Regions from separate parts of the Heliomicrobium gestii genome, predicted to be linked through region 3. Evidence: riboswitches for the same ligand, from Rfam matches in the RefSeq annotation. Region 3 holds a riboswitch; each other region holds the start of a gene.
The links. A riboswitch is a leader RNA that binds a small molecule or an ion and turns the genes downstream of it on or off. The one in region 3 is predicted to bind cobalamin.
Positions count from the first base shown of each region.

Region 1: it holds a riboswitch for cobalamin, as region 3 does, so the genes downstream of both, thiC (phosphomethylpyrimidine synthase ThiC) here and GTO89_RS15110 (sirohydrochlorin cobaltochelatase) in region 3, are expected to answer to the same signal.
Region 2: it holds a riboswitch for cobalamin, as region 3 does, so the genes downstream of both, cbiD (cobalt-precorrin-5B (C(1))-methyltransferase CbiD) here and GTO89_RS15110 (sirohydrochlorin cobaltochelatase) in region 3, are expected to answer to the same signal.

Region 1 is NZ_WXEX01000011.1:51,550-54,753, reverse strand. Features, by position in the region: gene GTO89_RS12825 (histidine phosphatase family protein) at 1-626, shown strand, start outside; gene crcB (fluoride efflux transporter CrcB) at 623-1,033, shown strand; gene GTO89_RS12815 (fluoride efflux transporter FluC) at 1,030-1,401, shown strand; cobalamin riboswitch at 1,498-1,669, shown strand; gene thiC (phosphomethylpyrimidine synthase ThiC) at 1,792-3,189, shown strand.
Region 2 is NZ_WXEX01000010.1:28,411-31,614, forward strand. Features, by position in the region: gene GTO89_RS11920 (LL-diaminopimelate aminotransferase) at 1-519, shown strand, start outside; gene GTO89_RS11925 (translation initiation factor 2) at 599-874, shown strand; cobalamin riboswitch at 889-1,060, shown strand; gene cbiD (cobalt-precorrin-5B (C(1))-methyltransferase CbiD) at 1,126-2,358, shown strand; gene cbiE (precorrin-6y C5,15-methyltransferase (decarboxylating) subunit CbiE) at 2,271-3,204, shown strand, end outside.
Region 3 is NZ_WXEX01000015.1:48,823-52,026, reverse strand. Features, by position in the region: gene cobO (cob(I)yrinic acid a,c-diamide adenosyltransferase) at 1-308, shown strand, start outside; gene GTO89_RS15115 (hypothetical protein) at 432-746, shown strand; cobalamin riboswitch at 816-1,011, shown strand; gene GTO89_RS15110 (sirohydrochlorin cobaltochelatase) at 1,151-2,062, shown strand; gene GTO89_RS15105 (FecCD family ABC transporter permease) at 2,078-3,151, shown strand.

The DNA.
Region 1 (3,204 bases), on a different contig from region 3:
AGGAGACGGCGACCATCCTCGCCCGAGCATGGGGCGCAGAGGTGGTTACCATGGAAAGCCTTGGCGAAATCGTCCTGTCCAAGTTTCCCGGCAGCGGGAATCGACGAGCGATCCCCTTCTGTCTGCTCATCGCCATGACGGTGTGGCGTCACGCCTGGCCCTTTACGCAGGGCGAGGAGACGCTCTACCAGGCCTTTCGGCGCGCCCGGCTCGCTTGGACACAACTGTTGGATGTGGCGAGGGAGCGGGGATCGATCGTCGTCATCTCCCATCAGGGGTTTCTCCGCATCCTGTTGTGGTATCTCCGGTTGAAACGGGGCTGCCGGGTGCGAAAAAAAGACCTGGGTAACGGCGGCATCTCCATCGTCGAGGTGGGGGAACCGGCGGAGATGACAGGCCGTCACCGGGCGTACGGGGCGGGAAGGACTGAGACGACCCGAGCGGCGCGAGTCGTGCTGCCCCAAGAGGGGGAAGGGCGGGATGAGCCTGCCCCAGTTGCCGGCAGCGCGGCCATCGCCTCGGGTGGGGCGGCGGCGGTCCTGTTGGAAGGGGTTGCGTGCATGGAAGGCGTCTCCGCAAAAAGGATCGCAGCCAAGCGGGCTCTGTTAAGGAGGGACCGGCGATGAACGCTATTGCTGTGGCGATCGGCGGTTTTCTGGGGGCGCTGGCCCGCTTTTTTATGGGAACATGGATGGCGCCTTTGGCCGATCAGACCGGTTTCCCCTGGGGGACCTTGACGATCAACCTGCTGGGCGCTTTTGTGCTCGCTTTCTTTTTGACGGTAGCCATGGAGGTAGTGGCGATCAAACCCGCCCTTCGGCTCGGCTTCGCCACGGGGTTTTTGGGCGCTTTCACCACTTTTTCCACCTTCGCGCTCGAGAGCGTGCGCATGTTGGAGGCGGGCGAGGCTGCCTTGGCGGGGGCCTATGTGTTGTCCAGCCTTGTTCTGGGTGTGCTGGTCAGCGCTCTTGGAACGCGCGGCGCTCGAATGATGAAGGAAAATCGTCCCGCTGCGCTGGAGGTGGACCGATGACGCCGTGGGATTTGTTTTCGATCGGCGCCGCCGGCGCCTTGGGCGCCCTTGCGCGTTATGGCGTCGGCGTCGCTGTCGCGCGACGGACTTCCCTGGCTTATCCGCCATCGACCTTTTTCATTAATATCGCGGGTGCCTTTTTGCTTGGTCTGTCAGCGGCTCATGCAGCAAGCAACCCAGGCATTCAATCGATCGAAAAAAATGTCTTTCAGATCGGCTTTTTGGGCGCCTTTACCACTTTTTCGACCTTCACCGTTGAGGCCGTCCGGCTGATCGAGGACGGGGAATGGTTGCGCTGCGGCGTTTACGTCGGCGGCAGCGCCATTGTGGGGTTGCTGGCCTGCGCTTTGGGGTTTCACGCCCTGTAAGGCCCTGCGAGTGGCTGGAACTGTGGATGTTTTTTTGGAAAATCCATCTTTACAGGCGAACATGTTGCGATTATGATAATAAGCGCAACCAATCAATTTCATAAAGTGTTCACAGGTGCCCGCAAGGGAGAATAGGGAACCGGGTGCGAATCCCGGGCGGTCCCGCCGCTGTATGGGGGAGCCGGCTGCAAGAGGCCACTTCGCAAGAGGGAAGGCGCAGCCAGCGAGGAACCCGAGCCAGAAGACCTGCCTGTGTACGGTCTAAGGGTCTCTTTCCCGGCAAAGGAGACCCTTCAGGGATGATGGCAAAGTCCCCGGATCCGCTATGGATCTGGGGGCTTTTTTTATTTGCCGGACAGTCGGGAGACAGAAAAAAGGAGGCTGAACGGAGTGGAGATTACCCAGCGCGAGGCAGCCCTGCAGGGCATGATCACGCCCGCGATGGCTGAGGCGGCCCAGCGGGAACAGGTGGAGCCCGAGGCGATCCGCCGGGGGCTGGCCGATGGAACCATCGTCTTGCCCTACAACCGCAAGCGGGCCGAAAGACGGCAGGCTGTCGCCTTTGGAAAGGGCTTGCGCACCAAAGTCAGCGCTTCTATCGGACTGCCCCTGGAGGGCGGATCCGAGTCGGAAGAGCGTAAGAAGCTAGAGGTTCTGTTGGCGGCAGGGGCAGATGCGGTCCTGGATCTGTCCATCGGAGCCGGCGTCGATCGCCTGCGGGAACCGGAGGCTGAATTGAAGGACTATCTGGCCCTCTTTCGCCGGCATGTGCTGTCGACATCCACAAAACCCGTTGGCACACTGCCCCAGTATGAGGTCTTTGCCTGCCGGCGCGACGCGAGGCGGGGCGGCATTCTTGCCACAACGGTGGAGGAGATGTTTGACGCCATGGAGCGTCACGCCGCCGAGGGCGTCGACTTCTTTGGCCTGCACTCGGCGATGACCTTAAAGGCGTTGGAACTGGCGCGGCGGCAGGGCCGGCTGACCCATATGGTCAGTTGGGCCGGCGCTTCGCTGGCCGGCTGGATGCTTCATCACCAACAGGAAAACCCGTTTCACCGCCACTTTGACCGAGTGCTTGACATCTGCCGGCGTTATGATGTGACCCTCAGCCTGGCCGATGGGTTGCGACCCGGTTCGGGCCACGACTCGCTGGATCGGGCGCAGGTGCAGGAGATGGTGATCCTGGGCGAACAGGTCCGGGCGGCCCGTGACGCCGGTGTGCAGGTGATGGTAAAAGGGCCGGGCCATGCGCCCCTGCATCACTGCCACACGACGGTTCAACTGCAGAAACAGCTCTGCGAAGGGGCGCCCTACTTCATCTTCGGGCCCCTGGCGACAGACGCTGCGCCCGGTTATGACCATATCACCTGCGCCATCGGCGCCGCCTTGGCCGCCTCTGCCGGCGCCGACCTGATCTGTTACGTCACCCCAGCGGAACATGTTCGCTTTCCGACGGTGGAGGATGTCCGGACCGGCGTCATCTCGGCCCGCATTGCCGCTCATGCCGCCGACGTGGCCAAAGGGTTCGCCGCCGCTGTCGAGCGCGACGCCGCCCTTTCCCAGGCGCGGGGCTGGCAGAACCGGAAGGCGGAACAGAGGCTGGCCCTTGATCCCGATGGGCTTGTGTCGACCAGGAGCGCCGCCGGCACGCCGGTAGGTCCGGCAGCCGAGGCGGCCGCCGGATCGGAAGACATGGCAAAAGAGATCAACTGCCATGCCTGCGGCGATGGCTGTTCCCGCCGAGTTCTGGCCGAGTATTTCAGAACGCCCGTTGAGTTCTGCTAAGACATAGAAGGCGCT
Region 2 (3,204 bases), on a different contig from region 3:
AGCTTCTTGCAAGCGCCGGGGGCCAAAGAGGTGGGTATTGAGTTCCACTCTGTCTCCAAATCCTATAACCTGGCCGGCTGCCGTTTGGGCATGGCTGTGGGCAACCGGGAGGTTCTTGCCGTTCTGGCTAACCTGAAATCCAACATCGATTACGGCGTCTTTAAGGCGGTGCAATGGGCAGCTGTGGCTGCGTTGCGCGGACCGCAGGCCATGGTTGAGGAAAACGCCAAGGCCTACCAGCGCCGGCGTGATGTGCTCGTCGATGGGTTGGCTCGCATCGGCTGGCAGATGGATAAGCCGAAGGCCTCCATGTTCGTCTGGGCGCCCGTGCCAGAGGGATTTGCCTCTTCTTTCGCCTTTGCCGAGGAGCTGCTGCGGGAAACGGGCGTGCTGGTCGTGCCGGGTAACGCTTTTGGTGAGCGGGGCGAGGGGTATGTCCGCATCGCCCTGGTCGTTTCCGAGGAGCGCCTGGCCGAGGCTGTCGATCGGATCGCCAAACGGTATCGTTTCGCCGGTTGATCGAAGTCTCTCTTATGGGATAGTTCGCCTGCCTTTGACATAAAATGGTGATAAGACACAGGCAGGAGGGCGTGGCGTCATGGGAGAAGGAAATCGTGAACCGCTGGAGGCGTTGCAGGATGAAGTGGACTACCTGCGCTCGCGGCTACATCAGTTGAGGCTCAGTCGCCGCGTGTTGATGGCGTTGCTGGAGACGGTGGACAGTGAACGGCGGGACGCCATCGCTCGCCTGGAGGCCGAAAACCGCCGCCTGAGGCGCTCAAGACGGGACGATTTGGAGAAACTATCCCTGATCCGCAGTGACGACAGAAAAGTTCTTTGGATTTGCAGGAATGACTCAAAAGACGGCGAATAATTTTATGTATCACATTACGCATATTCGGGGCAGGCGTCACTCACTGTGACGCAGGGAAGTCGGTGTGAATCCGACGCGGTGCCGCCACTGTGACGGGGAGGGCGCTTCTATGACCACCGGGGAACCGGGAAGGCGAAGCGGTTGATGAACCTGAGCCAGGAGACCTGACTGCCCCCACCGCAAGAACCCGCGCGCTACGGGGGAGGTGACCGGACCGGGGAATGGTCTGTTGATTTCCCAGGTTTGTATTTGTGTCAAATCCCACACCTTGCAAAGGGGTGTGGTTTTTTTATGGGCGGGGAGAGTGGGAACAACTGCGAAAAGGCTACACGACAGGATCCTGCGCTGCCGCTGCGGCCAAGGCGGCGACAGGCTTCCTCTACGGAACGCTTGCCGGGACAACCATTGACGCGACAGAGCTTCCCGCTGATTCGAAGATGCCGATCGACATCCCGCTGCCGCTGGGCGGCCGGTTGATCGTCCAAGCGGAGCGGGTGGAAGAGCAGGCGCCTTCTGTTGCCGTGAGCGAGAGCGTCACCTGCCAGGTGATCAAAGACGGCGGTGACGACCCTGACGCCACCCATGGCTTGGCGATTCGCGTGACCGCCTTGCCTGCGCCGGACGGGATACACATCGACGGGGGGCTGGGCGTCGGTCGGGTGACCAAGCCTGGCTTGGCCATACCGGTTGGGGAAGCGGCCATCAATCCGACGCCGCGCGCCATGATCACCGCCGCTGTGGGGGAAACGCTCCCTCCTGGACGGGGGGTTCGCCTGATCGTCTGGGTTCCTGAGGGGGAACGGGTCGGCCCATCGACATTAAATCCCCGCTTGGGCGTTGTTGGCGGCATCTCCATCTTGGGAACGACGGGCATCGTCAATCCCATGTCAGAAGAGGCCTTCAAACACAGCCTGGAACCGCAGATCGATGTGGCTCTTGCTGCCGGTCACCGGACTCTCCTGCTCACACCGGGTCACATGGGGCGGCGGGGATTGGAGCAGCGGGGAGCGCCCTCAGACGCCGTCGTGCTGACGAGCAACTTCATCGGTCATATGCTGGACGCCTGCGCCCAAAAAGGCGTCCGGGAGGTTCTGCTCTGGGGGCATGTGGGCAAGCTGGTCAAGGTGGCTGGCGGCATCTTCCACACCCACAGCCGGATCGCCGACGGGCGCCGAGAGATCATCGCCGCCCATGCCGCCGTCTGCGGACTGCCCCTTGAACTCGTCAAGGAGCTGTTGGAGGCCAACACGGCGGAAGCGGCGGTGGACCTGCTGACGAAGGCCGGACGACGCAACTTCTTCGATCACCTGGCCGATGTGGCTGCCGAAAAGGCGGCTGAACGTTTTCGCGGAACTGTTTCTGTCATATTCACAGATTTGAAGGGAGAACCGCTAGGGTGGAGTCGTCAAGCAACGCTTCCGGGACTGGACCGGGATTTCCGGTCACCGTCGTCGGCATCGGACCCGGCACAGACGAATATTTGACACCGGCCGCGCTGCAAGCCGTGGAGGAGGCCGATGTGCTCGTCGGAGGTCCTCGCGCGCTGGCGCTTTTTGCCAGATTCAACAAACCAGGCCGGATCATCGACCGCCATCTAAACGAACTGATCGAGTATATCGCTGTTGAGCGGTTATCAGGGCGTGTCGCTGTCCTCGTCTCCGGCGATCCCGGCTATTACAGCCTGTTGCCCCGTCTCACCGGCGCCCTCGGCGCCGAAGCGCTCCGGGTCATCCCAGGACTTAGTTCCTTGCAGATGGCCTTTGCCCGTCTCAAGCTGCCCTGGCAGGAGGCGACATGGAAGAGCATGCACGGTCGCCCTATGGAGGATGTCCTTGCCGCCCTCGACCATGCGGGCTGGGTTGCTTTCCTGACCGATCCGGACCATTCACCGGAAGCCATCGCCGCCTACCTGGATGCTCGGGGGGAGGGGGAGCGACGGGCTTTTGTGACGCGGAATCTTGGCTATGAAGACGAAACCGTCGAAGAGGGTACTGTACATACAATTGCACTCGTGAACACAGGCGCGTACAGGCCGGCTGTGTTGATCGTCCGTGGGGGCGTTGACGCCCGAACGGACCGCCGGGAGGGGATGCAACCGAATCCCCTTCCGGCGATCCTGCCAGGCGACGGTTCGATGGGCTCTTCCCCTTCGATCGCCGCCATCGGATTGCCTGATGACGTCTTCATCCGAGGTCAGGTTCCCATGACCAAATCGGACATCCGGGCGCTCACCCTGGTGCGAGCGCAGATCGGCCCTGGTGATATCGTCTGGGATGTCGGGGCCGGCACCGGATCGATCAGTGTGGAAGCGGCCTTGCAGGCGCGGGGCG
Region 3 (3,204 bases):
GAGAAGCCACCGAGGAAGATCGCCAGATGGCGCAGGCGGCCCTGCACAAAGCCCGAGAGGTCTTGTGCAGCGGAGAGTATGATATCGTCATTCTCGATGAGTTGACCAATGCCATCTACTTTGAACTGGTGACACTCGAAGAGGCCTTGGAACTGATTCAACTGCGTCCGGAGCAGGTGGAGTTGGTGATCACCGGCCGCAACGCGCCCCCCGAGATTATCGAAAAAGCCAGCCTGGTGACGGAAGCGACGGAAGTCAAACATCCCTATCAAGAGGGGATGCTGGGCCGTCAAGGGATCGAATACTGATGCGATAAGACGGTCAAGAGACCCCCGTCTCTTGGCCGTTTTTCCTTCCTTGTGACGTAACCAGCAGCGGTTTGCTTCTTTCAATGCTGCCGGCGGATCAGACGGATCAGGAGGTGGTAAGACATGACATCAACGGAGTTTTTGAACAAATTGATCCAAAACATGCGGGAACGAATCGCCAAGACAGGGGATCAAGACCTGGTAAAAGACCTCGATGAACTTGATCTCATAACGAAGGCGCTGGTTGACAACCTGTCCCGGCAAATCGAGAGGGAACAGAGGGCGCTCCAAAAACGCCTGGAGATGGAGGAGGTGTCGCAAGAGTACATGCTCAAGGTCTTTGCCGATTTTATTAAAGCCAACGGGTTGTCTGATGAATTCGCTCACTATACGGAGGTGTGGCTTGACCTGAATGAAGAGACGCAATTGCGCCATTGATTCTCGTTATAAATATCCCTTTCATTAGCAGGATTTCGCGATCATGTCACGAATAATGATTATGGACAATTTCATAACGAGGGAGTATGGTGACCTGACTGTCATCGTGAAGTCAGGTCTTAAAAGGGAAGACCGGTGAAAATCCGGCGCGGTCCCGCCACTGTATGGGGGAGGAGCCTCTATCAAAGTCACTGGCGCAAGCTGGGAAGACCTGAGGCATCCGACGAACCTGAGCCAGGAGACCTGCCTGCTCCGCTGCCGTTCGACCTACGAAGGATAGGGAGGTGGTCTGCTGTGCCGTTTTCTTTTTTAGAATCGCGGCTGGAGTGATCATGGAACCTTAGCGTATGGCTAAGGTTTTTTTGATCTCCGCGAAAAGGTAAAAAAGAAATGGAGTGGTTTTTGTGAAGTCCTGGCGTAAAATTTCTGCCCTGGTCACCCTGATGTTGCTGACCATGTCCTTTCTCCTGATGGGCGCCTCATCGGCGATGGCGAAAGAAAAAGTCAAGGTCGATAAAAAAGCGATCCTCCTCGTCGCCTTCGGCACGAGCGTGCCGGAAGCGCGGGTGGCCCTGGACAATGTGGAAGCCAAAGTCAAGGAAGCCTTCCCCGGCGTAGAGGTGCGCTGGTCCTATACGTCTTCCATCATTCGCGAGAAGATCGCCCGGGAACAAAAGGTGTTCATCGACAGCCCCATGACGGCCTTGGCCAAGCTGAGCGATGACGGGTATAACAAGGTGGTCGTCCACTCCTTACATATCTTCCCCGGTCAGGAGTACAGCGATCTGGAGAGTGTCGTCAAAAGCCTGCAAGACACAAAGACCAGCGAGGGCCCTGTTTTTGACAAACTGGTCTTGAGCGATTCGCTCCTCCAGGAATTTAACGATTACAAGCGCGCCGGCGCCGCCATCGCCAATCTTATCCCGGAAAACACCAGCGAGGAAGCGCTGCTGCTGATGGGTCATGGCACCGGATACCGCGCTTTGAGCGCTTACGGCTGCATGAATGACGTCCTGCGTCAGCAGTACTGGGGCAAGAATGTGATGCTCGCCACTGTCGAGGGCTATCCGGAACTGCAACATGCCATGCGCGACCTGGCGGCCAGCGGCGTGAAAAAGGTGAAGCTGGCGCCGTTCATGGTCGTCGCCGGTGATCACGCCCAAAACGACATGGCCGGCGATGAGCCCGACTCCTGGAAAAGCCAACTGGAAGCCAAAGGGTATGTGGTAGAAGCCCATATGCAAGGGCTCGGCGAGAATGACGCCGTTGTCAAGATCATGGTCGACCACCTCAAGAAGGCCTGGAATCAACTGTAAGCGAGGAACTATCCGTTGCAAGACCAACCGGATCGTCACGACCTATGGAATGTGTACCGACAGCGCCGCCGTTCGGCGGCGCTGCTCACCGTCGCCATGGCGCTGCTCTTGGGCGGGCTGCTGATCGGCTATACCGGGATCGGCGTGCTTTCCGTCTCGGCCGGCGAGATCAGCCAGATCATCGGCGCCAAGGTCACTGGACAGGCGGAGTGGCTGAAAGGGGTTGACCCGGTGAAGGAGGCGGTCATCTGGAAGATCCGCTTGCCCCGCCTGGTGACAGCGATGCTCGTCGGCGCCGGACTGGCCGTGGCCGGGACGATTTTTCAGGCCATCCTGATCAACCCGCTGGCCGATCCCTACACGTTAGGCGTCTCCTCCGGCGCGGCCTTTGCGGCATCCCTGGCGATCTATGGCAACTGGCAGATCGCCGGCATGCCCCTGTTATCGCTGCCCCTCTTCGCCTTCGGAGGGGCGCTTTTTTCGTTGGCTGTCGTCTATGCCATGGCCCGGATCAATGGGATGCTGTCTGTGACGAACCTGATCCTCGCCGGCGTCATCGTGGGATCCATCTTTTCCGCCGCCATCAGCCTGCTGAAAAGCCTATCCGGCGACGAGGTGAGCGCCATCGTCTTCTGGCTCATGGGCAGCTTTGCCTCGCGCAGTTGGCCCCATGTCTGGCTCGCCCTGCCCATCGTCGCGACCGGCCTGGCCGTGGCCCTCTACTATGCCGAAGACCTGAACCTGCTCAGCTTGGGCGCGCGGACTGCCGGCCACTTGGGTGTCGATGAGGAGCGGGTGCGCACGGCGCTACTGATCATCGCCTCGCTGATCTCCGCCGGTTGTGTCGCCGTATGCGGCATCATCGGCTTTGTCGGCCTGATCGTGCCCCACCTGATGCGCATGGTCATCGGCCCCGACAACCGCTACCTGATCCCGGCGAGCGCCCTCTTCGGCGCCATCCTGCTCAGCTCGGCCGACACCCTGGCGCGCAACCTCTTGACGGCGGAAATCCCTGTCGGCGTGTTGACGACATTGCTCGGCGGTCCTTTTTTTATCTACATCTTCCGGACGAAAATGAAAAAAGGCTGACTCTCCGATGGCGCGACAGATGAGCGAAAGAGCAGTCAAACAATGCGACAGAA